DNA from 3 places in the Colwellia sp. MB3u-8 genome. Region 1 is predicted to be linked to each of the others. Evidence: predicted binding sites of a transcription regulator. Region 1 holds the regulator's gene; each other region holds the start of a gene.
What was found. The regulator sigma-54, encoded in region 1, starts transcription at its own class of promoters, with help from an activator protein. The targets are predictions, from matches to a motif close to GTTGGCACGNNNNTNGNNT.
Positions count from the first base shown of each region.

Region 2: H4J54_RS19440 (PEP-CTERM sorting domain-containing protein) is a predicted target of sigma-54. The motif match lies at 2,312-2,330, and genes of this name have one in related genera.
Region 3: H4J54_RS19555 (PEP-CTERM sorting domain-containing protein) is a predicted target of sigma-54. The motif match lies at 8,599-8,617, and genes of this name have one in related genera.

Region 1 covers NZ_JACGVA010000068.1:263,738-274,469, forward strand. Annotated here, with positions in the region: gene mgtE (magnesium transporter) at 103-1,464, opposite strand; gene H4J54_RS13610 (HPr family phosphocarrier protein) at 1,974-2,252, opposite strand; gene rapZ (RNase adapter RapZ) at 2,259-3,113, opposite strand; gene ptsN (PTS IIA-like nitrogen regulatory protein PtsN) at 3,120-3,578, opposite strand; gene hpf (ribosome hibernation promoting factor) at 3,608-3,895, opposite strand; gene H4J54_RS13630 (RNA polymerase factor sigma-54) at 3,932-5,440, opposite strand; gene lptB (LPS export ABC transporter ATP-binding protein) at 5,492-6,223, opposite strand; gene lptA (lipopolysaccharide transport periplasmic protein LptA) at 6,224-6,769, opposite strand; gene lptC (LPS export ABC transporter periplasmic protein LptC) at 6,735-7,301, opposite strand; gene kdsC (3-deoxy-manno-octulosonate-8-phosphatase KdsC) at 7,298-7,843, opposite strand; gene H4J54_RS13655 (KpsF/GutQ family sugar-phosphate isomerase) at 7,846-8,811, opposite strand; gene H4J54_RS13660 (calcium/sodium antiporter) at 8,828-9,808, opposite strand; gene mlaF (phospholipid ABC transporter ATP-binding protein MlaF) at 10,175-10,732, shown strand, end outside.
Region 2 covers NZ_JACGVA010000064.1:63,656-74,387, reverse strand. Annotated here, with positions in the region: gene H4J54_RS10730 (hypothetical protein) at 93-866, opposite strand; gene H4J54_RS10725 (hypothetical protein) at 955-1,305, opposite strand; gene H4J54_RS19440 (PEP-CTERM sorting domain-containing protein) at 2,412-3,008, shown strand; gene H4J54_RS10715 (reverse transcriptase/maturase family protein) at 2,982-3,992, opposite strand; gene H4J54_RS10710 (2OG-Fe(II) oxygenase) at 4,514-4,813, shown strand; gene H4J54_RS10705 (Fe2+-dependent dioxygenase) at 4,913-5,593, opposite strand; gene H4J54_RS10700 (TonB-dependent siderophore receptor) at 5,616-7,958, opposite strand; gene recQ (DNA helicase RecQ) at 8,448-10,244, shown strand; gene H4J54_RS10685 (branched-chain amino acid aminotransferase) at 10,715-10,732, opposite strand, start outside.
Region 3 covers NZ_JACGVA010000070.1:23,493-34,224, forward strand. Annotated here, with positions in the region: gene H4J54_RS15190 (TonB-dependent receptor domain-containing protein) at 96-2,909, shown strand; gene H4J54_RS15195 (YbhB/YbcL family Raf kinase inhibitor-like protein) at 3,177-3,731, shown strand; gene H4J54_RS15200 (flavin reductase family protein) at 3,953-4,555, shown strand; gene H4J54_RS15205 (PaaI family thioesterase) at 4,734-5,153, shown strand; gene H4J54_RS15210 (ABC transporter substrate-binding protein) at 6,117-6,887, shown strand; gene H4J54_RS15215 (hypothetical protein) at 7,274-7,627, shown strand; gene H4J54_RS15220 (hypothetical protein) at 7,629-7,877, shown strand; gene H4J54_RS19555 (PEP-CTERM sorting domain-containing protein) at 7,899-8,501, opposite strand; partial or broken gene H4J54_RS19815 (efflux RND transporter permease subunit) at 8,799-8,921, shown strand; gene H4J54_RS15235 (PEP_CTERM-anchored TLD domain-containing protein) at 10,076-10,732, shown strand, end outside.

The DNA of each region.
Region 1 (10,732 bases):
AGTTCAAAGCTGTCAGCTGTCAGCTGTCAGAAAAAACAAGTGAACAGTAACTAGTTTCAGTTGTTTACTGACAGCTTTAAACTGAAAGCTTATCGCTATGGTTTATTGTCCTAGCAGCAAGGTCGCTGTGCCTAAAAATGCAAATATACCCACGACATCGGTAACTGTTGTCAAAATGACACTACCGGCTAATGCGGGATCTATATTCATTTTTTTCAACATTAATGGCACGGTAACACCAGCAATGCCAGCCGCCGTCATATTCATTAACATGGCAAAGGCAATGATGGCGCCCAGCATTAAGTTTTGCTGCCAAATTGCCACAACCGAAGCGATTAACACGGCCCAAATTAGACCATTAAAAAATCCAATGGCCAATTCTTTATAGAGCAAAATTCGCGAGTTACTTTCACCGACATGGCCTAAGGCCATAGCGCGGATAACTAAGGTTAAGGTTTGGTTGCCTGCGACGCCGCCCATGCTAGGCACCAAAGAGTTTAACACCGCCAAAATAGCCAGTTGATTTAAAATGCCTTCAAACATACTCGACACTGCGACAGCCATGAGAGCGGTGATTAAGTTCACGCCTAACCAAATAGAACGGCGTTGGGTACTTTTTAAGACCGGAGCAAAGGTGTCAGCCTCGTCATCTAGACCCGCCATACTCATCATAGAATGCTCGGCTTCCTCACGAATAATATCAATAACATCATCGATGGTAATACGACCCAGTAGTCGCGCTTCGTGATCGACAACAGGGGCAGAAAACCAATCGTAGCGCTCAAATAGCTGCGCGACATCTTTTTCATTCATATCGGCGGTAATGGCTTGAATATCTTTATTGATGAGGTCTGAGATAATGGTTTCTGCTTTGGCCGTAACAATGGCAGATAAAGATACTGAACCGAGGAAATGATCGGCTCTGTCAACCACATAAAAAGAGTCGGTTGCTTCAGGTAATTCACCGCGTAGTCGTAAATAACGTAGCACCACATCTACCGTAACATCAGGACGAATAGAGATGGTATCGGTATTCATGATACCGCCGGCCGTGTCTTCCTCAAATGAAAGAGCAGCTTCAACACGATGGCGATCTTGCCAGTCCATCGCGTTAAGCACTTCCTGATAAACTGTGTCAGGCAGTGTTCTGAACACTTCAGCTAAATCATCAACATCCATTCCCTCTGCAACGGCAGCTAGTTTTTCTGGATGAATGTTTTTCAGAATGCCTTTTCGAACTTCTTCGTTTAACTCTTCGAGCACATCACCGTGATGATCGGCATCAATAAGCTGCCAAAGTGCGACACGGCTTTTGGTTGGCGATGACTCTAATAATAAAGCGAGATCGTAAGCGGGCATGTCTTGCAATAGCTTGCGGACATGGACAAACATACCACTATCGAGGGCATCGTTAACCTGCTGAAGGCGTTGATGATTGTATTCTTGTTTAGAACCTTCCGGCATATATTCACCTTTTGCCGTTGTAAAACGAAAACTGAAAATTATCAGGGGTTGTTGAACTGACTTTAGTGCAGTTGTTTAGTAGGTAGGCTCAGCAAACACATGATGTGTCGCTGGCTACATAGAAGCGTAAACACGTTATAGCCATTTCAAACTAACACTATTATCTTAGGGTTTATCTAAAGCCACTGAAGCGAGTTCAATGTTAACCCAGAAAGTTAAACAGATCCTATTATGAGAGATAACTATTAAGGTTTGGTTATAGCAAATAAACATAAGCACCGATAGATTTGAACGGTAGTGCGACTCAGGAGACAAAGTTGAAAACGGGTATGCTTGAGTTATTTCGCTTATTCTAAAGGCTTTAATCTAGCGCTAAATTGGCTAGTATATTATTTTAGTCACTAGGGTTCGTTAATAATTATCCGCGTAGAGTTTACCGTAATCTAGCCGTTTTAGCAGCTTTTTTATTGACTTAAGCACGTACTTAACCAGGATAAAGCGCTCAGTTACTATTCGGCTTCATTAAATTTGTTACTAAAGAGTTGGCAAATTTCTGCTAGGGCTTGTTCAGCATCTTGGCCAGAGGCAATAACCTTGACGGTTTTACCTTGGGCGCCTGCCAGCAGCATTAGCCCCATAATACTATTCGCGTCTGCTCGGTTTTCGTCTAATTCAATAATGACTTTAGCGGTAAATTTTTGGCTTAATTGGGCAAGCTTTGAAGCCGCTCGGGCATGTAGCCCAAGTTTATTGATGATAAGTACATTGCGGCTCGTATGTTTGCTCATCTTAGCTTACGTGCCTTCAACGGTTAAGTCACGGTGGCGAGATTGTACATCTTTACGCTCTTTACGCATATTATTTGCCAGTAATTCGGCAATATAGACCGAACGATGCTTGCCACCCGTACAACCAATGGCAATGGTGATATAACTGCGATTATTACGTTCTAAGTGGGGTAACCAGGTCATCATAAAACTGTTAATTTGCCAAACAAATTTAGTCACAATAGGCTGGCTAGCCAGAAAGTCTTGTACCGGTTTGTCTAAACCTGTGTAGCCTTTTAGCTCTTTATCCCAAAATGGGTTAGGTAAAAAGCGTGCATCAAAAACATAATCTGCATCTTGTGGTACACCATGTTTAAAACCAAATGATTCAAACACAACCACCATTGAGCCAGACGTTTTACCCAGAATTCGTTCTCTCACTAAGTCAGCGAGTTGGTGCGGCGTTAGTTGACTGGTATTGATGTATAAGTCTGCCCGACTAGCGATGGGCTCAAGTAATTTTTTCTCCAAGGCAATCGCTTGGTCTAGCGCAATATTTTGCTTGATCAGCGGATGTAAACGTCGGGTTTCACTGAACCGGCGAATAAGGTCACTATCATCAGCATCTAAATACAGTATGCTCAATTCTACTGCATTGGGCAGGTATTCAATAATTTCGGGTACGTCGTTAGGATCGGCAGGCAGGTTACGAACATCGAGACTTACGGCAACATTTTCATAATCATTAATAACCGTATGGGTCAGTGCGGGTAACAAGTTGACAGGGATATTATCAACACAATAATAACCTAAATCCTCTAAAACACGCAGTGCAACACTTTTCCCTGATCCTGAACGGCCACTTACAATAATTAATTTCATCCGTGTTTAACTCGCTTGTTGTATTAACTGAAACAGTTCTTGATTACTTTTGCATTTACGCACTTGCTTGCAAAATTGCTTGTCACGAAAGATTTTTGCGATACTTTGCAGCGTACTCAAGTGGCTCTGGCATTCTTCTTCAGGAACGAATAAGGCAATAAAAATATCAACGGGACGATGATCAATAGCGTCAAAATTAATCGCTTGTTCTGTGGTAATAACCACGGCAATAGGTTTAGTAGGCGTAGCATTTTCTAGACGGCCATGAGGTATAGCAATGCCATTACCTATGCCGGTTGAGCCCATTCTTTCGCGCTTAACTAAGCTTTCTAAGAGCTGAAAAGTATCATGGCTGTCGAGTTTATCGGCGGCCAAGCGACTTAAATATTCTAATATACGTTTTTTACTGGCACCCGGTGCTGCACAAATAGTGCAGTCCGGGGTTAAGATGTCTTGCAACTTCATAAACTTCTAAGACCTGTAGCGAAATGGCGCTAATGTTTGTTGATTTTGCCTTTATATTTCAATATTTGGCGATCTAGCTTGTCAATTAATGCATCAATCGATGCATACATGTCACTATGTTGTGCCTTAGCATGAACTTCAGTGCCACTTAAGTGCACTGTTGATTCAGCAATCTGATTCTGTTTTTCTACCGTTAATACTACATGTACATTATTGATATGATCAAAATGACGCTCTAGTTTTTCAAACTTGCCATTGACATAATCACGTAATGAATCAGTAACATCGACATGGTGTCCAGTAAGATTAATTTGCATATACTTCAATCCTCTTTATTGGCTGAATAAAACTGCCTACAATAGGCTTTTACGTTGATTTGATGGCGGTATAGCAAGTGACTCTCGATATTTGGCAATGGTACGCCTTGCCACTTGTATACCTTGCTCTGCTAAAATATCTGCCATTTTACTGTCGCTGAGTGGCTTTGCAGGCACTTCGGCAGCCACTAGCTTTTTAATTAATTCTCGAATAGCCGTTGATGAACATTCGCCGCCGTTTTCAGTACTTACGTGGCTCGAAAAAAAGTACTTAAGTTCAAAAATTCCTCTAGGCGTGTGCATATATTTTTGCGTGGTTACACGAGAAATAGTTGATTCATGCATATCTACGGCTTCGGCAATATCGTTCAATACCATAGGGCGCATCGACTCAGGTCCGTGTTCAAAAAATCCTTGTTGACGTTGCACAATGCAATTTGAAACCTTTAAAAGCGTTTCGTTACGGCTTTCTAAGCTTTTAATAAACCATTTTGCTTCTTGCAAGTTAGAGCGAATAAATTGATTATCAGTAGATGACTTCATTGAACGAGACATAGCCGCGTATTGCTGATTAACCGATAGTTTAGGGGCAGTGTCAGGATTGAGCTCTACTGTCCAGCGGCCGTTTTTCTTTTCAACAGACACGTCTGGGATAACATATTGTTCTTCACTTTTGATGACGCTATCACCTGGACGGGGATCTAAGCTTTGTATTAGGCGAATAACTTCGCGTAATTGCTCTTCTTTCAAGCGTAATTTACGCATCAATTGACGATAATCGCGATTACCGAGCAAATCAATATACTCGCTGACGGCGATTTTGCTTTCTGCTAACCAAGGGGTATCTTTAGCAAATTGATTAAGCTGAATACGCAAGCACTCGGGAATTGAGCGGGCGGCTACACCAACGGGGTCAAATACGTTAATACGCTTTAACACCACTTCAATCTCATCAAGTTCTACACCATCAATACCGACACTCTCTAAGATCTCTTCGGCTGAAACCGTTAAATAACCTGCTTCATCTATGGCTTCAATAATGGCAATGGCAATGGTTCTGTCAGTGTCACTAAAGGGCGTTAGTTCCATCTGCCAAATTAGATGGTCTTGTAATGAGTCTTTCGTTTCACCTTGATAAGTATAATCTTCTGAGGCATGGCCAACACCGCCACTACTGACACCGGCACTGAAGTTATCATCCCATGTGCTATCGCTATTTAGTTCTTCGGGGATGTCTGTTTTTGCTAAACCTTCAGAGGAGCTAATTTCGTCTATCGAGGGAGTGGAGTCTTCGCTGCCATCAGAGGATGCTGCTGCTGAGTTTTCGCCTACAGTTACCGAATATCCTGCTTCTAAATGGTCAGGGGTATTTTCTGAATTGTTATCGTGCGTTTCGTCAACTTCAAGCAAAGGGTTACTTTCAAGTGCTTCTTGAATCTCTAGTTGAAGATCCAAAGTCGATAATTGCAACAGTTTGATCGCCTGCTGCAATTGCGGGGTCATCGTTAACTGTTGTCCGATACGGAGTTGCAGAGTAGGACGCATTTACGTTTTATTTTCCCTATTCAAATTCATTAATTCAATTGGTTTCATTCACTATAGCGTGAATTGTTCGCCAAGGTATACATCTCTTACATGCTGATTTGCAAGAATTTGCTTTGAATTACCTTCAGCGATAAGTTCACCATGACTAACGATGTAGGCATGTTCACAAACATCGAGTGTTTCTCGCACATTGTGATCTGTGATTAAAATACCTATGCCACGATCTTTTAAGTGTAGGATAATTTTTTTTATATCACCTACCGAAATCGGGTCAACACCGGCAAAGGGTTCATCCAGTAGTATAAATTTAGGATCTGCGGCTAATGCCCGTGCTATTTCAACTCGTCGGCGCTCACCGCCAGATAAACTCATGCCTAAGTTATCTTTTATATGGCCTATGTTGAACTCTTCTAATAAATGTTCAAGTTTTTCTTGTCGGTCAACGTCACTAAGTGATTTACGTGTTTGTAAAATGGCCATGATATTGTCATTGACCGATAACTTACGAAAAATAGAGGCTTCTTGTGGTAAATAACCAATACCTTTTCTCGCGCGCTCGTGCATTGGCAGTAAGGTTATATCTTCATCATTTAAGACAATTGAGCCACTGTCGTTCTTCACCAAGCCAACAATCATATAAAAAGAGGTAGTCTTACCTGCGCCATTTGGCCCTAATAAGCCAACTATTTGTCCAGCTGAGACGTGCATACTGACGTTTTTAACAACTTTTCTGCCTTTATAGGACTTGGCAAGGCCGGTTGCTGATAATGTAGAAGTTGACATTTACTCTTGCTTATCCTTTGATTTTATAGGCAATTTAATTTTGTTCTTCGGCTGTAATACGGTTTCAACTTTATCATTGTCTAGGCTTTCAGCGTTGACATACTCGGTGGCAAAATTATAGGTGATTTTACTGCCACTCACTTTACTACCTTCTTGGCTAAGGAGGGCATTGCCTGAAATAACGACGGTATTCATACTCGGCTCATAACGGATTTCATTGGCTTGCAAATTGATTGGGCTACCATCTTGAAGCGTTTGTTCAAAGGTCGCCGGTGAGCCTTTGGCAATATAAATTTTGCTGTCACTGTTTTCTTGGGTGATAACCTGTACTAACTCAGCATGTATCCTTAGTGTGCCCTGAGAAATAATGACATTATCAATATAACTGAATATTTTATTTTTGAGATCGGCAGCTTGGCGTGAAGAAGATATTTTAATCTCTTGTTCTACGTCAAATTTTTCTGCACTTGCGACAGGCACTAATAATGCTAACGCCGTGAGGCAATATAAGTTACTTTTTAATTTTTTTATAAATAGTCTGTACATGTTCGGTCAATGTCATCTGTGTTGTGTTTAAGTCTACAATTAATCCTGAGCCATACATAGTAAATCCTTTACCTAATATTAAGATAGTTTGCTCTGAGCTGATAATATTAGTTTTTAAGTCCATTTCTAAATTTTTACCATGCACTTCCTGTATCAAACTTTCTTTATCAGTGGCGATTAAACGTACGCGATTTGCTAATTTTACTCGATTGTTATTATACAAGGTGCCTTCATTGGCGGTGATTTGCCAAGTAGGTTTGTTGTTCCTTGGGTATAAGGTATAGCGTGGATATTCAAAGTGTGTGACCCCTAATTCAGCATAATGTTCCATGCGTTTCGCTTCTACATTATAAGATAATGCCCCAGTATTTTTATACACATCACTGTTAAGGTTTTCAGCAATAAATTCAGGGTTATTCGCAGTATCGAGAATGTTGCTGGTTTCTTCCTTCGCGCCATACCATTCAAGTAAGCCATAGGTGGTCAAGGCCAATAAAAATAAGCTTATACTGACAAGGTATATGCGATTCATAGGCTAGCACCCGTGGCATCAGCTAAGGTATTTTGGCTTTGCATAATAATATCGCAAGTTTCGCGCACGGCGCCGAAACCCCCTCGGGTATAGGTGATGTAGTCACAAGATTTTAAAATGGCGGGGTGAGCGTCATTGACCGCAATACTGAAGCCAACATAATTAAGGCAGTCAAAATCTGGCATATCGTCGCCGATGTAAGCCACTTGTTCAGGCGCTAATTTTAATGCGGCGAGCATAGCTTTTAAAGCCGGTAGCTTATTTTCTTCACCTTGTACTATGTGCTTAACATTTAATGCGCTCATACGGGTTTGCACTATAGCTGAGGTTCTGCCCGTGATCACGGCTACATCAACGCCGCTTGCACCTAAGGCTTTAACGCCGTAACCATCTTTAGTATGAAAGGCTTTTAATTCTTCACCATTATTACCTAAGTAAATACGACCATCTGAAAAAACGCCGTCTATATCACAAACAAAGAGTTTGATGTTTTGCGCTTTTTGCCAAACACTTGGCGATACTTTTCCGTATAGACTGTTCAACTTTAGAGCACTCCAGATTTTAATAAGTCATGCATGTTCATAGCACCAATGGGTTGGTTATTATCGTTAACAATAATTAAGCCGTTAATTTTTTTGTCTTCCATGATCTTTAATGCTTCAGCCGCCAGCATATCTTGCTTAGCCACTAAAGGGTTTTTTGTCATCACGCTGATAATGCTGTCTTGGTGAATATTAATTTCTTCATCTAAAATACGGCGTAAATCACCATCAGTAAACAGGCCTATTAAGCTATTGTTTGCGTCAACAACAGCGGTCATACCCAAACCTTTTAGTGACATTTCAACTAAGGCATCTTTTATTTTAGCTTCTTGGCTTACTGTTGGCAGACGTTCGTCTTTGTGCATGATATCGGCCAAGCGTAATAATAGCCTTTTACCTAAGCTGCCACCGGGGTGAGATAAGGCAAAATCATCTGCAGTAAAGCCGCGCGCATTCAATAAAGCCACCGCTAGGGCATCGCCCATCACTAAGGCTGCTGTGGTGCTAGAGGTGGGTGCCAAGCCTAATGGGCAAGCCTCTTGTGCTACTTTTACACAAACATGGCTATCGGCAAGTTTAGCCAGCGTAGAGTCAGGATTACCCGTCATGGCGATGAGTTTTGTGCCGATACGCTTTAGAACCGGAATAATGGCCAAGACTTCGCCAGTTTCACCCGAATTAGAAATGGTCAGTACCACATCATCTACAGTCACCATACCGAGATCGCCATGGCTTGCTTCCCCCGGGTGAATAAAAAATGCGGGTGTGCCGGTACTCGCTAAGGTTGCGGCAATTTTGCCACCAATATGTCCCGACTTTCCCATACCGATCACGATGACGCGGCCCCGACAATTAAACATTAACTCACAAGCTTGAGCAAAGTCGTCGTCAATAAATTGCGACAATTGTGCAATAGCTTGCTGCTCAATGTTAATGACATTTAGGGCTAATTGTTTAAAGTTTTTCATTGCTATAAACCACTTGTTACCTGTTGATTTGACTAAAAAGTAGTACTTGATAACCAATAAATACGGCTAATAATAGTAACCCTTTCGCCCGCGTGATGCGAAATTTTCCACCTCGACTAAAACAAAGTATAAATAATAAGAAGGTTGTTGCCAGCATAAATGGCGCGTCACGCACAGCGGCGGAATGATCGATATCGCCCGGCGCAATTAAGCCAGCTAACGATAAAACCGCAAGAATATTAAAGATATTCGAACCAATAATATTACCGAGCGCTAAATCATCTTCTTTTTTAATGATACTCATAATACTGGCAGCTAACTCAGGTAGGCTAGTACCAATAGCAATAACCGTTAAGCCGATGACTAAATCACTAATGCCAAAAGCTTTGGCTATAAATATTGATGAGTCAACCAAAAAACTAGCACTTAGCGGCAGTAATATCATACCGACCACTAGCCAGATTACCGATTGTTTGGTACTGACCCCATCAGGCACTTCTTGTTCTGCTTCTAAGACCATTTTATCGTCGATAGGGTTTTGTTTTGCACGTCTTAACGTGACGACAAGCAAGGTAGCAATATAAAGTACAAAACCGATAATCAGTATTAAGCCTTCATTAAAACTAAAGTTGCTGTTGGCTAGCATATATGTCGCGATAGCCGTAACAACCAAAATAAGCGGGATTTCACGTTTGATGGTCGTTGAGGAAACTGATAAAGGATGAAACAGTGCCGTTAAGCCTAATACTAACGCAATGTTGGTAATATTTGAGCCAATGGCATTGCCGACGGCAGTATCGACATTACCCTGTAAAGAAGCGGTGACCGCTATCATCATTTCAGGTGCTGAAGAGCCCATAGCAACAATAGTTAAGCCAATTATCATGGGAGAAATACCCAGATTTCGTGCTAATGCTGAGGCACCAAATACAAATTTGTCTGCACTCCACACTAAAGTGATTAGTGAAAGTAATAAGATCAAAATTTGGATGAACATTCAAAGCTCCTGTTTGGCTAAGATAAATAAATAGTGTTTGTGCTAATTGATGAAAGACAAAGAGGAATTATAAACCACTGATGGTAACCGATGACACTCAATTAATACTCATTTTGCTAACATAACGTGAGCGAAAAGCATTATAAACTTTTTCTGATATTATTGGCACGTGGATTCACAATAAAATAACTAAGCCAAAAAAAAGGCTTATTCATTACGCTAACTTTACACTTGCGTTACATTTATATACTTTTGGTTACTCTTTTAGCACTAAATAGTTGTGAATTTGTAATGACTGAGGTGTTGCGCTGCGGTAGAATTCTACTACATAAAACAATAATTAACAGTGATGTTATTCCAAGCGATATGTCTGAAATTTTAGTTGATATCAAAAACATGACCTTTAAGCGTAACGAGCGTGTTATTTATGATGGCATTAGTTTGTCTATTCCTAAAGGTAAAGTTACCGCGATAATGGGCCCAAGTGGTATTGGTAAAACAACGTTATTGCGCTTAATTGGTGGTCAAATTAAACCAGAGTCTGGGCAGATCCTTTTCGATGGCCACGACATTCCTAAATTGTCTCGTAGTGCGTTATATGACATACGTAAACGTATGAGTATGTTATTTCAAAGTGGTGCCTTGTTTACCGACATGAGTGTTTACGACAATATCGCCTTTCCTATACGCGAGCATACCCAGTTATCAGAAGACATCATTGAAAAAATGGTGCTAATGAAATTAGAAGCGGTGGGTTTGCGTGGTGCAAGAAATTTACGCCCAAATGAGCTCTCTGGTGGTATGGCGCGTCGAGCAGCCTTAGCTCGCTCAATTGCGCTTGACCCTGAACTTATTCTTTACGATGAGCCCTTTGCTGGCCAAGATCCTATTTCTATGGGCGTGATTGTCCGGCTTATTCATCAA
Region 2 (10,732 bases), on a different contig from region 1:
CCATTTGCTGAAGTTAACTTTTGCAAAAGTATTGCTGACTATTTACCAGTTTTCTGGCATTCAGTTAAACAATATTATTTACAGAGGTCTTTTTATAGTAAGGTCATCACGTCGATAGCTTTTATAAACCTTTTCTTACCTCTCAAGGGACCATTAGAGTTTCCTCTGATATTCCCATATTTTTTACAAGCTCTATTCCAATGCTGAGAGCAAGGGTGCGCGGAGTAGTCATAAAGAACACCGTAATTATCTAGGAAGGAAAGTAGTTTATCTGTTCGTGCTGCTTTATATGCCTTAACTGATGCAAACATAACTATGTTAGGCTTAATGATACTGATTATATTTTTTATCGTTTCTAGTGCTACTTGTAGGTCTATTTTATTTTCTGATATTGATGCTCCAGCACTTTCTGCTGGTCTTTGAAAGTAATTTATATATGCTATAAAATCAAAAGGTGTGCTGTTTTTAGAATTTCTGGGTTTAAATATCTCTGTTTTTAAAAGTACATCATGAAGGTTTCTATGCATAGGGTGAGTTTTCTTTTTATTCTTTTTAAAAGAATTATCTATACTTCTTGTTATATGGTGCCTAACTCTGTGCCCACTCCTTTTACTTAAATCCCCAATTTTATCGCTCAGGTTGTCTTTAAATGTTTTTGAGTACCAATTCGAAGTATTATGGTGAAATGTTGCCTCTTTGAAGAAATAACTTTCACCGACAACTAATATTTTTATCTCCTGTTCATTATACTCACCTCCAATCCATGGCATCATTTCTGGAAATTTCGTGAAATGCGAGTCTTCGTAATTCTTTAAGTCAGAATCAAAGTCAGAAGACCCATGATAAATATTGAACTCAGTTGTCATTTTAATATACTCCATGTATTAATAATTAATTGCTATTATTGAATTAAATATTTTAAATATTCATATTATATCTATGTTACATCACGATTTACTTAACCACATGCTTGGAAATTAATTTTTCCGCACCATCATTTTCCAACCATTTCAAAGAAAGGCTACTGTCGAAAATTTCCAAAATACAATCTTGATTTGGAAAAATATCATGCTGTTTTCGATACTCCGATAATATCCCTAAGAGAGGTAAAACAAGCTCTCTGAAATTACTGTTTTTCAATTTTTCCATCTGAATTTTATCTACTAAAAACGATGCAAAATCAATCTCAGAGCTATCAGGTAAACATCCCAATATGACAGTCCCGTTAATTACATCAGCGGTCAATGTTTGATCTTGCAAATTTTTTAATCTGTTTGCTTCAAAGTTATAATCATATTCTGTCATTCCCTCTCCCCATAACACTGTCAAAATAATGAGCTTCCACAATAAAAACGCTAATAATGAACTAAATTAAGAGTTAAATTAAAGCCAATTTCCCTCATGATCATCAATGTAATTTTCTATAAAATCGAAACAACATTCTCTAAATTCAGGGTCACTATGTGATGCACTAAAATCACATTAAACCTTTTTAAGGAAAATTATTTCATCTTGAGTCACGTCTTTTAATATATCTACCGCCGCGGACAATGCAACAATTGCTGGGTCTGGTTGTGTGTTGCTTTCATCGCTTATCTCATAATGGTACATAGCCGTTATTAAAGACTTAATTAAAAACTTCCATATATTGTTCCTTGTAGGGTTTAATAAAGAAACGTCCGCTGCTCGCTCTATGCTGACATTAAGCTTTTCATGTGGTTACGTCAACAATGAGCTTTTAGGAGGCATAGACTTGTATTTACTCTGACAGAGAACTGAGCCACCACAGCAGTCATACACTTTTGAATTATTAACGATCACTTTGTGCGCAAAGCGGAAGTAATTATTTGATAGTGTCAGCTTTTTTTACAGTCAGCTAAAGGTCATATTGCTGACCTTATATAGTAACGAAAAGTTTTTTATCATGGTTAAAGCGATAACACTTCCTACCTAATTCCCTGCTGTGACGTTTAATCAAGCTAGTGTGACAGTGAGGCATTCAGATTTAACGACTTAAAGCGGTTCCAGTTGGTTAATCAAATATAGTGTTTGGTCTTTATTTTTGGGGTATTGAAAAATTTTTCAGATTGCTGCTCGGTGAGCGTAGACGATTTAGGTTTTGGTCGATGAAATGGGGGTTGTCATCATGGTTGTTAACCGAAACTTAGCTAACGAACGATATATCAAAGGCTTAATGGAACATAGCCAATGACAAAATCAAAAATATTTTTAGTGTCAGCTTTTTTTACACTTCTAACTTACTTATATTAGTGATGTTTTATATCTAATTGAAGTTGCATTGTATTTTAAGGTTGGTGTGATATTTGCTTGGTACTGCACCACAAGCCAATGACGTTATATGTTGATCACAGACCTTAGAACGGGTTATTTGAATAAGGGAATAAATATAGATGAAAACTTTAAAGATAATTAGTCTCGCGATAGCGTTAACGATGAGTAGTGCATCGAGTGCCGGGATTATTAATGCGGCAGATGAGACTTTCGTGGACACGACGACGGGATTGCAGTGGATGGATTTCGGAGTTAACAACCAGCACACATACACAGAAGTTTCCAGCATGCTGGTGACAACGTATAGCGGCTGGCAATTAGCCGACATGCAGCAAGTAATCGAGTTATGGGACAATATGTTGGCACCGTTAAGCACTGATGTTAACCGATATGACACAGGCGCTGAATACAGCAATTATAGTGGGGCGGAACCATATACAGGATTAAAGGCTATAATAGGAGAGAACACCCCGAATATGAGTTTGGGGTGGTTTGCGGACAATACAGGTTCGATGTCTTATGCTTATAGTGATATGAACGGTTACGCCCACGTTATGGGCAGAAATTCGAATTATGATTCTTATAAAACAAATACAAATGAACGTTATTCTACGTTTTTGGTGAGATCAGCCAATGTGCCGGAGCCATCGACTCTAGCTATTTTCGCATTAGGAATGATTGGTTTAGCATCACGTCGATTTAAGAAAAAATCTTAAGTTTATTGATTCAGAATCAAAATTAATTATTGACGACGGTATGCCTGAATAAACCCATGTAACCCAATGTTGTCGATAATCATCAAGAAGCATCTTCCAATTTGGTAGATGCTTTTTTTGCTCATAAAGCTGCGATAATCGACGTATGTGATTTTGTAATGTTCTTTTTGAAACTGTTATTTTTTCTTTTCCAAACTGATACCCTAAAAAATCAAACCCATTAGTAATTCTACCAATAGTTGTTTTATCAGGGTGTTGTTTTAACTTTAGTTTTTCAAAATGTTGATTAACCTTTTTTATGGCTTTACGTAATTTCCACCTTGAAGATGATAATACAATGATGTCATCCATATATCTTCGATAGAAAACGGGTTTATCTTGCATTTCTTTATCTAATTCATAAAGATAGAAACTCGATATCAAGGGGCTTAATGGGCAACCCGATGAAATACCTTGTTTGATATCTTTAAATAATCCACCTGATTCAATGCTTCGTTTTAAATATTGTGATATTAAGTTCATCACCATCTTGTCTTTAATGTAAACCGATAACTTTTTTAACAATATTTCATGATTTATTGATTCATAATACGATTTTACGTCAGTTCGAAATACAAACGTATTGTTGTGTAAATCATGTTGTATCTCTGTAACGGTATGTTTGCTGCCACCATGCCCTTTTAAGTGTGTACACAGCTTAGAAGACGGTAAATAACGATGTAATACCCGTGATAACAACTTCAATACTAAACTATCGATTGATGTCCATAGGTGAATAACTTCACCTGATGATTTCGTTACCTTTTGTAGTGGTTGAAAAGTGAAACGGTTGGTTGATAAATCACGTATTAATTTGGGTTTAATACTTTTCCAATGAAATCGACAATGCCACACATCACTATTCACAGGGAAATGTTTTCGTTGTTTACATAACCAACTAAATGATTCATCCAATAGGTTGGAGTTTGTTAACCCATTCATCATAAAAAATAGTAATAAACCAACATCATAGAATTAGCAATCCCTTGTTACCCCTATGAGTAAATTATCTTTTTAGATAAGGTCTACTTTGAAGCAGAAAGAGGTCATTTAAACATGCCTGTCAGTATTAAATTTAATGTCTCGATTGTGGCATTAGTTAGCATTAAGATGTGAAATACCAATGGCAGGAATGAGCTTGAAGCGGACGTTAGGAATAACGGGTTGCTAGCTTTCGCTAAGCGCACCAACAAGACCTAAATGACAAAAGAAAGGGACCACAACATGTAGTGGTTGGTCGGGCTAAGTGGATAGCCCTTTTAATAATAGCTAACTTTTTATTTAGATACGTTAGAGGATTAGCCAACCAGCAACTATTTTAATGATTAGGTAAAGTCGCAACAGGTTTACCGCTTGTGATTGGCTTAGGTCAACCCAATATCCATCTGTATTGAGCTGGTGTCTTAAGCAAGTGTCTTGAGTATGTTGTCGATAATGATGACTAGGCGTAAAATAATGGAGTGGCTATGATCGCTAAAGTAAAAAATAGAGCAATTTTCAGTAGTCAAATTTTTTCTATTAATTATGTCACTTACCCGACTAACCATAGTGTAATGACACACAGTGATCCCGTGCAATCAGGACGTTATTACAAGCTTAATTTTGTCATACAAACGCCTAAAGTAGGTGGGGTATTTAAGTGTTCACACTGTATTATAAATTTATTTAATCGGGTTTACTTATTTCGGCCCGACAAGTATGAGCATAGTGTCTCTAAAATTGAGTCGGGTAAACGTGTGCTATTGAGTTTTGCGCTGAATGTTTAGTTGAACAGCACTTTGTGATGTTCAACTTTTTCGTGATTTTTGCTTAACTTTTTCTTAATTTTTTCTTAACTAGAAAAAGCCAACCGAGCCAAACCATGACTATAGCTGGGCAAAATTTCGAATTAAGTTATGGTAAACATTATGTAAACTGTCTAGTTCTGTGCGGGAGGTTTTATTCTCTGTGATCAGGTTTTGTATACTTTGATCTAGTTGATACAAATTTTGACGCAGACTAACATCCGCTATCATGCTTTGCATCCATGTAATTGCGGCGACTCGCTGACCTTGAGTAACCGCCGTGACTTTATGTAAGCTACTTGAGGGATAAACCACAGCATAACCGGCCGGCAGCTTAATTGACTGATGGCCAAATTCGGTAGAGATAATTAACTCCCCTCCTTCATACTCCTCAGGCTCACTTAAAAATGTGGTCATTGACATATCGCTACGTAAAACCTCTGTCGTACCAGGAATTCTCATGATCGCCGCATCAACGTGATAACCATACTCTTGCGTATCACTGTAACGATTAAAACAGGGTGGAAATATTTTATGTGGTAAAGCGGCTGAAACCAATTTAGGTGTTTCACCAATGCGCGACAATAGCTGGTTAGCTAATTGACGCACATGGGTATTATTGGCATCAGCTTGATTGTTATTTTTAACCGAAGCCGCCATGCCCATCGCGGTGTTTTTACCGTCGCCCCAAATATCGTTAGTGAGCTGTTGACGATAAGCATTAACTTCTTCTTTGGATAATATTTTTTCAATAACAATCATTACTTTTACTTTGCCTTTTTAATTAAAATTCATACGTTGCGGTAAGTTTGGTACTGGTAGCACTGCCTAAATACATAAATGAACCAGAACGATATGCCGCCGTCCAATATTTTTCATCAAAGGCATTACCAATGTTTAATCTAAAACTTAAGTCATTTGTCGCGTAATAGTTAGCAAATAAGTTAACCACTTGGTAGCTAGGAACCACAACACTGTATTGATTATTTACGCTATCATAACCAGCAGCAGTATCTGGCTGACCTGCGTACATTTCACTTTGGTAAGCGTAATCACCACCGACAACAAATGACTCATTAATTTCATATCTTAATTGTAAATAAACACTTTTTTCAGCAAAGTTACTTAACGCTAGGCCAATACTGTCTTCATTTATAGAGTCTACAACTTCAGAGTCCATTGATGTTGCAGAAAACTGTACACTTAACTCATCGGTTAGATTACCCACAAAGCCAATTTCAATACCTCTTACTCTATTCTCGCCCGTATTTAAGGTACCCAAGGTGGCGTAATCGTCGTCACCTACGCTTTCCATGACATCATTTTTAGTGATTTGAAAAATAGAGGCACTAAACAAGAAATTATCATCAAGCAACATTAATTTAGTGCCAAGCTCAATGTTTTCTACCCGTTCAGGCTCTGAATCAGGTACTTGAGTCGCATTACCACAAACACCACCATAACCACAGTTTGCGCCTAAGTCAGTCTCACCACCATTAATGTTGGTTGCTGTGCTGTAATTTGCATAAACATTAAGGTCTTTTGAAAAATCGTATATTAAGCCAAGATTACCGTTATACATAGTGTCTGAATAAGCATAAAGCGCCGAAGTGCCTCTACTTGTTGCGTCATTACTATAATCAAAATTGTCTAACCTAGCACCATAATAAACGTCAAGTTGGTCGGTTAACTGCACGGTATCAATGAGGTAAACTGACACTGTTTCGATATCAAGTACGGCATCCTTGTCACCGCGGGTATAAGTTCTTCCCATCAACTGAGCAATATCACTGACCTGATTACCCGTACCGTCAACAATACAATAACCTTCTCTATCACCACGACGACCAGATGTTATGCAATTAGTTGCGTTGTTATAATTAATGTCATAAACACCATTTTTAACGCTTTCATCGCTATATTCGAGACCAAATACAAAGTTATTCTCTAAATCAAACACTTTCGTATTCCAGAATAAGTTGAACTGCGTACTCGCGTACGAAACATCTTGATAACCTTGATGGGTGCTTAAATTTATGGTTTGTTCGCCTGGCGCTTCGAGATCGCTAGCGGCACGGGTTGTACCACTTGCACCGGTAGTAATATAACCATTTTTGGTCTCACCAAAACGTGTGGCGTTATAGAGAACAATATCATCATTCACTTCATATTCAGTTCTTAAGGTGAATGTTTTTACTTTAGAGGTTAAAAAGTCTGACGCTTGTGCATAAACAGGAATGTCTTCAACAGGAGCTCTTGCATCACGGTCATAATAACTGCCTAGGTCAGGCACATCTTCAGCATCTAAATAGTAGCCATCGGCGGTAATGGATAGTGCTTGTGTGGGTAAATATACCCCTGATAATTGCACGCCATTTCTTTCATTTGAAATGTCTTCACGGCCTGGTTTATCCTCATCAGAGACTAAAGCATTGAGTCGAATAGCAGAATTTTCTGACAGGGGTAAATTATAATCTAATGTGACACGTTTATATTCATCGCTACCTAAACCGGCATCAACACGACCAAAATTATAATTTACTGACGCTTTTTTAGTAATACTGTTCACCGCACCACCTGATGATCCTCGGCCTGCGAAAGTTGAACTGGGTCCTTTGGTAATTTCAACACGCTCAGTAGCAAAACTTTCGCGGGTACTCATGCCAGGGTCTCTTAAACCGTCAACAAATACGTCACTGCGCGCTTCGTGGCCACGAATAATATAACGGTCACCAAAAGCGTTGCCGTTTTCACCCGTCCCTAAAGTAATTCCCGCTTGCGCAGACAAAATATCTTTAAGATCCGTTTTACCTGCTTCTAAAATTTGGTCTTGTGTTAATACTGTAATAATTTGAGGCGTATCAACAAGTGCAGCAACACGGCGCATATCACCAGAGGCAGGATGTAAATATACCGAGGTTTTAGAGCCGTGAACTCTAATTAATTCAATCGCTTCATCTGATTGATTAATTTGCTTTGTTTCGCACTTAACACCGCTATCTTTTTCACAATTTTCTCCGTTGTTTTCTGCGTATACCTGTGGGCTGCTAAAGACAAGAGCAGCAGCTACGGCCTGTGCACCAAGTGCTATTTTATTTTTATGATGATATTGAGTGTTAGATGTCATGTTTTTACTTTTTATATTAAAACCTTAATTAATGAAGAATTTAATATTAACTAAGCCTAAACCTAAATGCAAATGATAACACCTATCATTTGCATTTATATTAATAATAAGAAGCGGTACAAGCAGAATAATTAACATAAGGCCCACATTATACGAGGCTTATTCATCAAACGGCGGTTAAAAAAGTGGGGTTATATAACGAAAATATATTTTAAAGCTCGTTGAAACATCTTTACATGATAAAATATGTCGATACTTAAGCATAAATGCCCGCTACGACGACCAGTCGCCAACATCCACTTGCCTTGTGTTCATTTATGTCGCCATTAATGCTATCTTCACCGAATGCTGGACCCTCAAAATAATCTATGTAAAATCTATTAGATTTTGGGGCTGTTTATGGTTAAATTTTTAGTCTAGGTTGTTTATAACCGCTGTAGTTAAAAATATGCTGACTTAATATGATCTAGTTTTATCAAGGAACTTAATTTGGATATCAACACCGCAAAATCAGTGTTACAAAACACCTTTGGATACGCTGGTTTTCGCCATCAACAAGCAAATATCATTAGTGAATTAATCAGTGGCACTGATGTCTTCACCCTGATGCCAACGGGTGGCGGTAAGTCATTATGTTATCAAATACCGGCGATAGTTTTAGATGGTGTTGGTATCGTGGTATCGCCACTGATCGCTTTAATGAAAGATCAAGTCGATGCCTTAAAGCTACAAGGGGTAAAAGCTGAATTCTTAAATTCATCACAAGATTATGAAGAACAAAGGCGCGTAGAGCAGCTGGTAATGTCAGGTAATATAGACTTATTATATGTTGCGCCTGAAAGATTATTAGGTGATTATTTTCTTAACCTTATTGATAAAGTCACTATTGCATTATTTGCCTTTGATGAGGCTCATTGTGTTTCGCAATGGGGCCATGATTTTAGACCTGAATATCAAAAACTTTCCATCATAGGTCATCGATACCCCAACACGCCTAAAATTGCCTTAACCGCTACCGCTGATATGAAAACCCGAGAGGAAATCGTTCAGGTTTTAAATTTAACCGGCGCTAAAACTTTTATACACAGTTTCGACCGACCCAATATTCAATATAGGATCAGTGAACAGAAAAATAGCAAAGAAAAGCTGCTGCAGTTTATTAATGCCGAACATACCAACGATGCGGGTATTGTTTATTGTCTATCGAGAAAGTCGGTAGACACAACCGCCCAGTGGTTATCTGAACAAGGCAAAATTGCCCTGCCCTATCATGCCGGTTTAGCCAGTTATATTAAAGATAATAACCAACAACGGTTCCTGAGAGAAGACGGCATTATTATTGTCGCCACCATTGCCTTTGGTATGGGCATTGACAAGCCCGACGTACGATTTGTGGCGCATTTAAATTTACCTAAAAGTATCGAGGCCTATTATCAAGAAACCGGACGAGCCGGTCGAGATGGACTGCCAGCTAACACTTGGTTAGCTTATGGTATGCAAGATGTGATTAAACTAAAACAAATGGCCAGTCAAAGTGATGGCAATGAACAATTTAAATATCTCACACAGCGTAAGATAGATGCCTTACTAGGTTATTGTGAAGTTAGTTCATGCCGCAGACAAGTGCTATTAAATTATTTTGGTGAAACATTAGCAGAACCTTGTGATAATTGTGATAATTGTTTGAATCCTCCCGTAACATGGGATGGCACAAGTGCCGCCAGAAAAGCGCTATCTACGGTTTATAGAACAGGCCAAAGGTTTGGCGTTGGTCATCAAATTGATGTACTTACCGGTAAAAAAACACCAAAAATAACCAGCCTTAACCACGATAAACTCTCAACTTATAATATTGGCAGTGAACTTATCGCAACTGAATGGCAGACGGTATTTAGGCAGCTTATTTCAATGGGCTATTTAGCGGTTGAAATGGATTATGGCGTGTTAAAATTAACCGAAAAATCGCGGCCTTTATTAAAAGGGGAATGTAAGATACAACTTAAGGTGCAAAAGAGTACAAAATCCAAGCAAGCTCAAAAATCAAAACCCGCTATTGAGAATGATTTAACAACAGAAGAACAAGCTAACTTTGAAAAACTTAGGCAACAAAGAGCCTTGTGGGCTAAAGAAAGAGGCGTGCCATCATTTGTTATTTTTCATGACGCTAGCTTGATGGATATCGCACGCAGAAATCCCAAAAATTTAAATCAACTATTAGAGGTTAATGGCATAGGTAAAACAAAGCTTGAGCTTTATGGTGCACAAATTATTGCGCTATTAAGCTAGGCAGTGAACTAGGCTATATTGTTAGTTGAACGAGCAATGCAAATGGCACTGAACCTTAGGCAACCAACTAAAGAGATGATATTTCATAATGATATAAACTCACAATATACGAGTCATCGTTTTCAATCGCAGCTAAAGAATAACCATATGACTGCCTCGATGAGTGGCCGTGAGGCGTGCTGGGATAACGCTGTAGTTGAGCGGTTCTTCGGTAGCTTGGCTTGAAAAATGAATGGCTATTAAAACTTTCTCATTTAACACGCCATGGCATGAAAGGAGATGTTGAAGCTGATATCAGATATTACCATCAGATCAGCTTACATACATCAAACGGCGACTGCTCTGAAATTGAGTTGAACAGTCCACAATAAATGTGACTTATGCCGTTTGACCAGAACCAATAACTCAGTACCTCAGTACCTCAGTACCTAACGATTGAAGATAAACAAACTATCGAGTGATATTTTTAATTAAATTGATTCTATCCA
Region 3 (10,732 bases), on a different contig from region 1:
GCAGAAAAATTAATAGCTGTTGGAGAAAAACAGTCATTAATTGAAAATATTATAATCACAATAAAATAAAATAAAATGAATAACAGGGGAAACAAATGAAAAATACCAGACTAAAACGAAACTCCATAACCATCGCGATTAGCGCAGCGCTTGGAATCATGGCAAGTAGTGCTTTGTATGCCGAAGAAGTAAAAGAGATAAACAAAAAAGATATTGAGAAAATCCAAGTGATAGGTTCTCATTTAAAAGGTTCGGCACTAGAAACCTCAGCACCTGTGCAAACGATTAGTCGAGCTGATTTAGAAAAAATTGGCTCTCCCTCTATTGTTGAATTGACTCAGAAATTGTCAATTAGCTCTGGTATTCAAGGTAATTCAAATCAATATGGTTCTAATGGTACTGAAGGGACTTCCAATATCAATTTAAGAGGACTAGGAGCAGGCCGTACCTTAGTGTTAATTAACGGCAAAAGACATACCTTCAACCCTTACGCTATTGTTGATCAACAAATGTTTTATGTTAACACCCAAGACATTCCTTCTATGGCGGTTAAACGAGTCGACATGTTAAAAGAAGGTGCAGCAGCTATATATGGCTCTGATGCCATTGCAGGTGTAGTTAACTTTTCAACCCGAAGTGATTTCGAAGGCCTAGAAATAAAAGCTGACTATAAAAGCTTACAAGATAGTGACGGTGATTACGGCTTAGGTTTCATTTGGGGACTAGGCAATGATGATACGCATTGGGTAACTTCTGTTAGCTATGATAAAACCAATACCATCAACACCAGAGATAAAGATTGGGCGGTACAAGACTTTGCCACTAACCCACAAGGGGGTTGGTCATCAATCGGTAATCCACCATCGATATTTAATGCGGCTTGGCTCGGTGATAATTCACAACCTAAATACTTGATGGATCCTGGCTGTGAATCATTAGGGGGAACTATCGCGGGTGTATGTAAATTCCAATATAGTCCCTATTCAGCTTTGAATGATGGTGATACACATCTGAAAGTATTTAGCGAATTAAGTCACGACTTTAAAAGTGGCGTTAATCTGCATGTTGAAGTGTTATATTCAGAGACTGAGGTGCCTACCACTTATGGCTCACCTTCGTATCCACCACAAAAGCTTGTTGATTTTTCCGACCGTTATGTACCGACTTATCATCCTGCATGGCAAGCATTAGTGGCTGGCAATCCAGAATTTGCTAGTGCTCCTCATCCGTCGTTAGACCGTGTCGCTTATATTGGTCGTACTGTAGGTGTTGAGGGACCCTCAAGTGAAGGTGGTCTAGACTATAAAACTTACCGTATTGCTGCAGATCTAGAAGGTAAATTTGATAATGGCTATAACTGGGAAACTAGTTTTGCTTATTCAAATTCAAAACTTGATTATGTCAGTAACCCAGACACATTAATTGTGCCATTAAAGAATGCGTTATTAGGTTATGGCGGCGATAATTGTGATATGGAAGCAGGTGTGCCAGGTGCCAATGGCTGTTTATACTTTAATCCATTTTCTAACGGCATTGAAACATCGGCTTCTAATGGCGTCACTAATCCAAATTTCAATCCGGCATTAGCCAACTCTCAAGAAGTATTAGATTATGTTTCAGGCACAAGAACTTCACAAAAAGCCACAGAATTATTTGTGCTTGATGGCTTAGTGTCGGGAGACACAGGTTTTGAATTGGATGGTGGCATTGTTGAGTTTGCCGTAGGCGCTCAGTATCGAAATGAGTCTTTTACTAATGAAGTTAATGACTTAGGTAATTTAGCCATAAATCCATGTCCAGTGCTTGGAGAAACAGATTGTGCAAACCCTACTGGTGTTTTTCATTTTCGTAGTGGTGAGCTAAATCAAGATTCATCTCAAAGTATTTTTGCCGTATTTGGTGAGCTTGCGTTACCGGTATCAGACGATTTAAATATGCAAGTTGCTTTGCGATATGAGGATTACGGCGGAGAAGTCGGTAATACCATAGATCCAAAAGTATCAGCGCAATATACCATAAATGATAATTTTTCATTACGTGGCTCTGCTAGTACTACTTTTAGAGGACCAACACTAAATCAATTAGAAGGGACTAATACAACTCTTTCTTATGTGGGGGCTGCAGGTGCTTTTAAAGCCGTAGATACTCAAGGTAATAATGCTTTGGCGCCTGAATCAGCGGTTGCGTTAAACTTTGGCATTATTGGTGAATTTTGGGGCGACCGTTTATTCGCAACAGTTGATTTTTGGTCATTTGATCTAAGCGACCCCATTATTGTTGAAAATTATAATGCGGTATTATCAGCTGCCGTTGCCGGTAAGCAACCTTATGTTGACCAAGTGCGATGGACAGAGCCTGGTAACGCAAAGACAGTAGAGCGAATTGAAACTAATATAATCAATGGTTCTGATGTTAAAACCAGTGGTGTTGATGTGCAATTACGGTTAAATGTTACCGACTACTGGACCTTAAACATGAATGGAACCTATACGGCTGAATACGAAGTCAGTGGCGATGGTTTGTCTGAAACTTTTGACGCGGCTGGTTTCCTGAACAAGACTAACTCGAATCGTCCAATACCCAAGTATAAAGCGACTATGATCAATAGTTTTGATTTTGATAATCACAATGTTAGCTTATCTACTTATTATGTTGGTGATTATAAAGATGAACGAGAGGAGTTATTTACCACTAACACTCGAGGTCAAGTCATTGATAGCCAGGTACAGTTTGATTTAAGTTATAACTATCGCTTTAATGAAGATCAGACCAAATTGAACTTAACCGTGAGTAACTTAACGGATGAAGAGCCTTCTTTTGCTCGTTTAGATTTAAACTATGACCCGTTCACACATAATCCTTTAGGTCGTACTTTTAAATTAAGTGTTGTGCATAAATTTGCTGAATAATCTTTAAAGACAGTATAAAGCTATAGGCACTCAGGCATTTTAGTCGTAAAGGCTTAATGCTGGCTTTATGGACTAAGGAGAAAAATCCGATGAGGTTAATCATCGGATTTTTTATGTATAGGATATAGGGGCATTTTTTTGTTGCAGACAAAAAATAAGGACCTAGATCCATGTAGGTACTGCCAAGATCAAGTCGATGTAAAAGAGTGGCGAATGCCTTTAAGTGGCGTTTTCGAGCAAATTACATAGCTATAAAAAAGGGTTATTATGTTTAATACACTTAAATTTTTTTCAGTTTTATCACTTAGCATTTCATCAACGGCATTTTCAGCGCCGCTGACATTATCTAGTCAGGATATTGCGCAAGGAGAATTTATGGCTAAAACACATGAATTTAAAGGCTATAGTTGTTCAGGAGACGATCTGTCGCCACACCTTAAATGGTCTGGCGCGCCCGAAGGCACAAAAAGTTTTGCCATTACCGCTTATGATCCTGATACAGCGTCAGGTAGTGGTTGGTGGCATTGGCAGGTAATAAATATTCCGCTGACTGTGTTGGAAATACCCAGGGGGGCAGCGAATAAAAAAAATAGTGCCCTTAAAGGTAGTACTCAAATAGAAAATGATTTCAGTATTGCCGCTTTTAGTGGCGCTTGCCCGCCTAAAGGCGACGGTTTACATCACTACCGCTTTACAATACATGCACTTTCGCTAGCGAAAATTGACTTACCAGAAAACGCTTCTGGTGCATTAGCAGGCTACATGATAAATATACACACGATAGAATCAAGTACGATTGAGGCTTTGTACCAACGTGACTAGCTTAAGCAGTTAAAGTAAAACAGCAATAAGTTTGCTAAAGGTTTTGCTAGCGGTAGCGCTGCAAAACCTTTAGTCATTTCTTATTGTAATTTCTTGTTGAAATTTATAGCCTTAATTTATCATAGTCACTTATTTTTTTTAGCGGGAAAACAGCGTATTAGCGGTAAAGAAAGCCTAGAGTATCTGCTGTTAAACTTGAACACTAGGAGATGGAGTAACCAATGATTTTTGATGTCTCAGTATTAGAAAACCAAGAAAAATATCGTCTCCTCAATGGCGGCGTAACGCCCAGACCCATTGCATGGATTAGCACCCGTTCACCCGAGGGTATTGATAATTTAGCCCCTTATTCATTTTTCACTGTTGCCAGCTGTAATCCTCCTGTGCTGCTTTATACCCAGGTAACGCAGCGCAGTGGTATTGAAAAAGATACCTTGCAAAACTTAATGGCAACCGGCGAATGTGTGGTCAATATAGTTAACTCCGCTTTATTAGAAAAAATGAACCTGACCAGTGCCAGTCTTGATAAAGATGAAAGTGAATTCGATTTCGCTAACGTTGAGCGCTGCGCTAGTGAGCAAGTAATGCCGCGCTCAGTGAAAGACTCACCCATACGTTACGAGTGTACCTTAAGAGAAATAATTCCGATCAGTGATTTGCCGACGGGTGGCACGGTTATTCTTTTGGATGTAAAGTGCGTTTATGTCAGAGATGACTTATATGAAGACGGCAATATAAAGCAAGAATTAATTGATTCTGTTGGTAAAATGGGTGGAAATCACTTTAGCTTAACAGCTAAAACTATAGAACTTAAGCGTCCTTAAAATGTTTACTGTCTATTGTTATTGTTTATTGTTTATTGTTGCTGGCTATTATTAGTTACCGCTAATAAGACAATAAAGCGAAATTATTTCAAGGCGTAGGCACACACTAGGCTTGACACGTTAAGCTATTATTCGCCCTTGTCTGGGCTTTTTTGAAGCACTATTTTGGAGAACTATTTTGGCAACTAAGCAAGAAATTGAAAATTTTATGAAAACAGACTTTCCTCAGGCTAAGTGCACTGTTGAAGCTGTTGGCGCACAGTCAGCAAGGGTAAGACACAGGGTTGGATTTGATGAATTAAGGCCAGGTGGTACTGTATCTGGCCCGGTTTTAATGACGGTTGCTGATTGTGCTTTATACGTCGCTATTCTAGGTGAAATAGGCATAGTTGCACTTGCGGTTACCACCAGTCTGACAATTAACTTTATGAGAAAGCCCTCATCAACGAAAGATATTATTGCTAAATGTACTCTGTTAAAAGTGGGGAAGTCACTAATCGTTGGTGAAGTTTCTTTATATTCTGAAGGTGATGAAAAAGCGGTTGCACATGTCGTTGGCACATATTCAATACCAAAACTCAAATCAACCTTATCCTAGTGAGCATTAGTGTAGGAGAACAATAAAGTTGTTTACTGTATCTTTGCTAAAGCCACATTGAGTAGCAACTACTCCATAGGCAATATAAATAAAGTTACATGCCTATGCACTTGGCTCAAGTAACACTGTCATTATGGGAAACCACAACAAATTAACCTAATATTTCACCATATTATATGGTTTGCCGTTATTAAAATTGTAGATTTACAGTCTTTATTGGTGTTCTCATGACACTAGCTGATTAAGCTACATTGGCACAGAGTTATTTACCAATCCCGTTAGTTAATAACTCTGTGCCAATAGCCGAGCAATAAAGTTCTTTACTGTAAATGAAGGGGGTCACTAATAATGACCATTGACCACTAAGAAGTAAGGCTAACAATTGCCATAAAACGGTCGTTCTTTGTGAACCAAATTCATCCCTGCTAAAGGCAGTTTAGATACTTGAGCGGACGTTAGCTTAGCATTTGTTTCTTAAACGACAGCTCTTACGACAGTGATCTTGACCCAAATAAACGACACTAATTTGGCAAAATTTCCTTGCAAGTTCGGCGCTCAACTGAACGTTTAGAGTTAAGATGATTTTTTGGTTTGGATAATGGTGTTTCTTTCAAATTATCTATTATTTTTTTCAAGCCTATTTTCACTTTTAGCAATTAGTTGTTCCAGTTTATTTTGGTTTTAAGGCTCAGAGTTTTAAGTTAAGTGAGTAACGTGGGGAAGAATTCTACTTCTGTTGTTTAAAAAATAAACATGGTAACATCTTGATACTAAGGTCAGTTAAGTGAAAGTAAATAAGGTAGGAGTGACAGTTGGCTAGGTTTCACTTAGTCTCAAATTTTTCCTGCTATTATTTGGACGTTGTTGCTAACCTTTCCTCAATGTTTAGATGAATTAAATTAAGATGGTTTCATAAGGTGCTGATTCAGTGAGTTTTTATTGGTTATTTTTTATTAAGGACATATGGAAAAGACAATATTTTCGTTAATTCTAACCATTATGATGGTGTTATCAACTTCAGCATATTCAGGGGAAGTTCTGATAGCATCAGGGCATAATCAATATCCTCCATTTATGTGGAAAGAGGGGGATAAGATTATAGGGGTAAGTGCAGAGCTAACTTCTATCATATTTGGAGAGCTAGGGATAAAAGTAAATTCAATAGCTGTCGGCCCATGGAAGCGTCTTCAGAAAGTTGCTAAAACTGGGGGGGTTGATTTGATTTTAGGTATATATAAGAATGACGAACGCCTTAAATATCTCATATATCCCAATGAATCATATACCTTAGATCCAGTTGTTATATTTGTTAAAAAAGGAAAATCATTTTCATTTACTGAATGGAAAGATCTTGTGGGTAAACAAGGTGGAGCAATTATAGGTGACTCTTTTGGAAAGGAATTTGACTTATATGCAGAAGATAACCTTAAGGTTTATCAAGTTACAGAAATTAGGCAAGCTCTAAAAATGATTGTTTTAGACCGTCTTGAATATGTAATTCTCGGATTATATTCTGGAAGAACCCAAATGATAGAAATGGGACTCCAAAATGAAATTGAATACTTGCCAAAACCTGTAATTACTCCTGCCGCTTATCAAGCCTTTTCAAATAAATCTAAATTTATCAATCATATAGTATATTTCAATAAAAGGCTTGCTGAGCTAAAAGAAGATGGTACGGTAGGTAAATTAATAGAAAAATATATGGCATACTGGGAAAACACTAGAAAATGAAACATCAAAAGAGAAATTTAACTAGCGTAGCGTAAATGTCGGGGCCACCCCAGTAAATACTATTCAGCACATGGAAACTCAAAGAAATACACATCACATCAAATAGAGTGTCAAAATAGAGTGTCAGGTCTTGCCTTTTGCCTCTATGATGAAGCGCATAAGTTAGGCCAAACAAATTTCAAAAGGAGTTTGAAATGTCTAGACCATTAAGAATGGAATACACAGGCGCGCTTTACCACGTCACTTCGCGTGGTGATCGTTAAGAATATATCTATGAAGAAGATGCAGAACGTAGGCTTTTTCTCTCAGTTTTAGGTGATGTGTGTTTAAGCTACACTGGCGTGAGCAGAATCATTTCAATGGCAAAAGACAAGACTTAACACCCTTTGTTGGCACTAAACCTTAACGCTATCTTTAACTCAACCACACTCAATACAGCCTACTCATGGTTGTGTAAGCAGCGGGTTAATTTTCCCGCCAATGCAGACATCTGGCATCTGCGTTTTCATTGGCACAGGATTCGACAGGAACTGCTAAAAAAACTCAACAAGCAGAATTACACCTTTCTGCCACTGAGCGTGGTGACTAAAGCCGATGGTGAAAGTATTCATGTGTGGTCATCACAAGATGCCCTGGTATTAAAGATGTTAGCCATGGCCTTAGCCGATGCATTGGCATTATCCCCGCACTGTACACATATCAAAGGCCATGGCGGATTATCACGACGTGATGAAAACTGATGTGAAGGGCTACTATGAGACCATTGACCATACAATATTGCTCAGGCCGCTTGATAAAGACATGGCCGACCCGTCTATCTGGCGCTTTTTAGTGCAGGTTGTGAAACGCAGCGTTGAAAGGGGCCGTACGTTTAAGTCTATACCATGCGGTATATCCAGAGGCTGCCCCTTATCGCCGGTTATTGATGATTATCGACAAGGTTGGTTACATGTTTTTATTCAGGCATACGGTCGTCCAGACTGGATATAGACAGTGAAACGCACCTATTACTTAAGCTTGTTTCTTAAAGCGACGTGATGCTAGACCCATTAAACCTAATGCAAAGATAGCAAGGGTTGATGGTTCGGGTACGTGCGTCGCAGCCTCTCCACCAAAGTGAACTTCAGCAAGGCCGACGCCTCCTCGTACAGAAGTATTTGTATTTGTTAGGGTGACGGACATCACGTCGGCTACAGGCGCGAAATTGATTGTGTATAGATCACTGTCGTGAGCGTCCGGGGCTGGATTTGGCATGGAAAAATTATGTGAAGACAATGTGCTACCACCACCACTAGCTGCATTAAAAAAACTTAGGCTCCATTCCGTTGGACTATGGCCATAGTAATCCCAAATATAAGCGGTATCGAGATTAGTAGCAGTATTGAAATCAAACGTCCATGTATTAAATGACTGGTTGGCATAGGTGGATGTTCCGTACCCCCCACTTCCCGGCATAGGTGCTAAATAGGTCGCATCTAATGCATTTTCAATTAGTACATTTGCAGTATTGCTAGCGCTGTTAGATGAAAAAACACTGTCTGGTGTTATAAAAGTTGCCGCGGCACTAGTGGACATGACCAAAAGTAAACCGCCGGTTAAAAATATATTTTTCATTTGATACTCCCTTTAATTCCTTCGTATATTTGTACGCTTGGGTAATTGCTAATTTGATGCGTCATCAAATAAATAATATAAAGCATGTACCATGATAAAGCATTTACCATGCCAAAAATATAATATTATATTATTTCAATAACTTAAAAAATCAGTAATTTTAATGTTTTTAAGTTTGTAAAAGTTTCTGACACTAATCTTTTGAAAAATAGCAATTAATTAGGTAAGCAGTCATGGATATTTGAGCTAATGGCTTAGGTTTGATGTTGATAGGACTTGCTGGCGCTTTGTTATGCGTTTCAGGTGGCCTTGCGTAAAGCATCTACTCAGCGTTTTCGGCCGATAGTCATGACCGGTTTTACCACGGTTTTTAGTGCCCTGCCTCTGGTACTTGCCATAGGAGCCGGGGCAGAAAGTCGATCTTCTAATACAATGTTTTAGCGAGTTTTTTGATTTTCCAGATATATGGATATGTAAAATAAATGGACACATGCATTGGGATAAAAAACCAGTAAACACTGGGCTGAAGGGAATTTCAACTTTTACAGGGCGTTATTGTGTGTAAAAAAACCTGACACTCCTTAATTTGGCTAAAGGTAGGCGTTTGATGGCATGTCAGTAATAATGTTGACTGCACGATATTAGCTTGGTTGAGTCAGATATCATTTTACTGCGAACGACTGCAAAGAGCTTGCAAGAGACGCTGATTTCATTTCTTAACCAGTGCCCTATCGACTGGCAATAAAGCCACCAAAGCGGTCATAGGGTATTACGACAACTGATAGCCATAAGCGGTCATTAGCTTTTGTGTATCCTTGACCATAATTATGGCAATACTAACTGAAATTCCTTGCTCATTTGTGGGTCGGGTTTAAGCTCAAAGCCGACTGTGGAATTCAAATTTTAGATGTTAACAATCAAGCTAAAGTTACAGTTATAAGTCAAAGATCACTTTGACAATATTTAACTTCCCCTAACAACGGATAAAACTCCGTCAGTACGCATATATTAAATTTTATTACCTTGTGCTATTCGAAAATCATTAATATAAGAGCATATGATTTATTAATTAAAATCAATATCTTGTGTTTGTAGTGATAGCAACGAATGACATTTTAAGCCAACTGATTACAAGTCCTTTTGTAGGTGGTGGAAAGCTATTGAATATATTGTTCTGTAGCAGTGTTGAAGTGATGAAATACAACAATTAGCACCACTTAGTTTTAATCAATTACACTACTGAAGTGGCTATTTTAGGTGGCTTAAAGTTAATAATTATAATTCTTGTTGCTATGTTGAAGATGGAATTTAATCATCTAATTATGTTTATATACTAAAACCAATTTAAGTTACAGTTTGTTAATATTATGCCATCAATTCAGCTGATTGATGAGTTGTTTGGTGTCAGGTTATTTTACAGTTTTACATAATTTAAAATTTTTAAATTATCATCACATTGAAATTGTTTGATATTTTAAGTTTGGCATGATTTTTGTATTAATGTGCGGGGATTCATAAATTACTTTAACAACGATTACCTACCAAAATTATGGAAAGGGATATAAGGAACACAAATGAAATTTAAATTTTTAAATGTAGCGCTGGCTAGCCTAGCGATAGCCGTCGGCAGTTTCCCGGCACACTCTGGTATTATAGATGCAAGTAGCGTTTTGCTAGATGATGCTGGCGCTACACAGCTAGAGTCATGGTTAGGTCAAGGTGATCTGGATTGGGATAGCATTTGGTACGGTACGACAGGAGCTACGCCCCAACAGTGGCATGATGGCGTGGATGGCGTACTCGACACGGTATCAATAATGAAAGTTATAGACACAACTGGCGTCGTTTCATTGTTAGGAGGATACACCGACATCGCCTGGGACGCGGACGGGACATATAGCAAAACGGATAATGCATTTATATTCAACCTAACCAACAACTCCCGCCAGTTAGTCAACACCCTAAATGCTAACGTAGCCATAGTAACGTTAGACTCATATTTTCCTACATTCGGGGGCGGACACAATTTGACGGGCGGATACGCTCATGCTATCGGTGTTAATGGTGCAGGTACTCATAGCGCCGGTTACGCAAATAACGCGTCAGCCTACTACAACGGGAACGTAAACATTTTAGGCGGTGCTGGGTTAAGCCAGTTCAAACTCCTTGAGTTAGAGACGGTCACTTTTGCCCAGGCTACTGATGTCCCGGAACCATCGACACTTGCGATT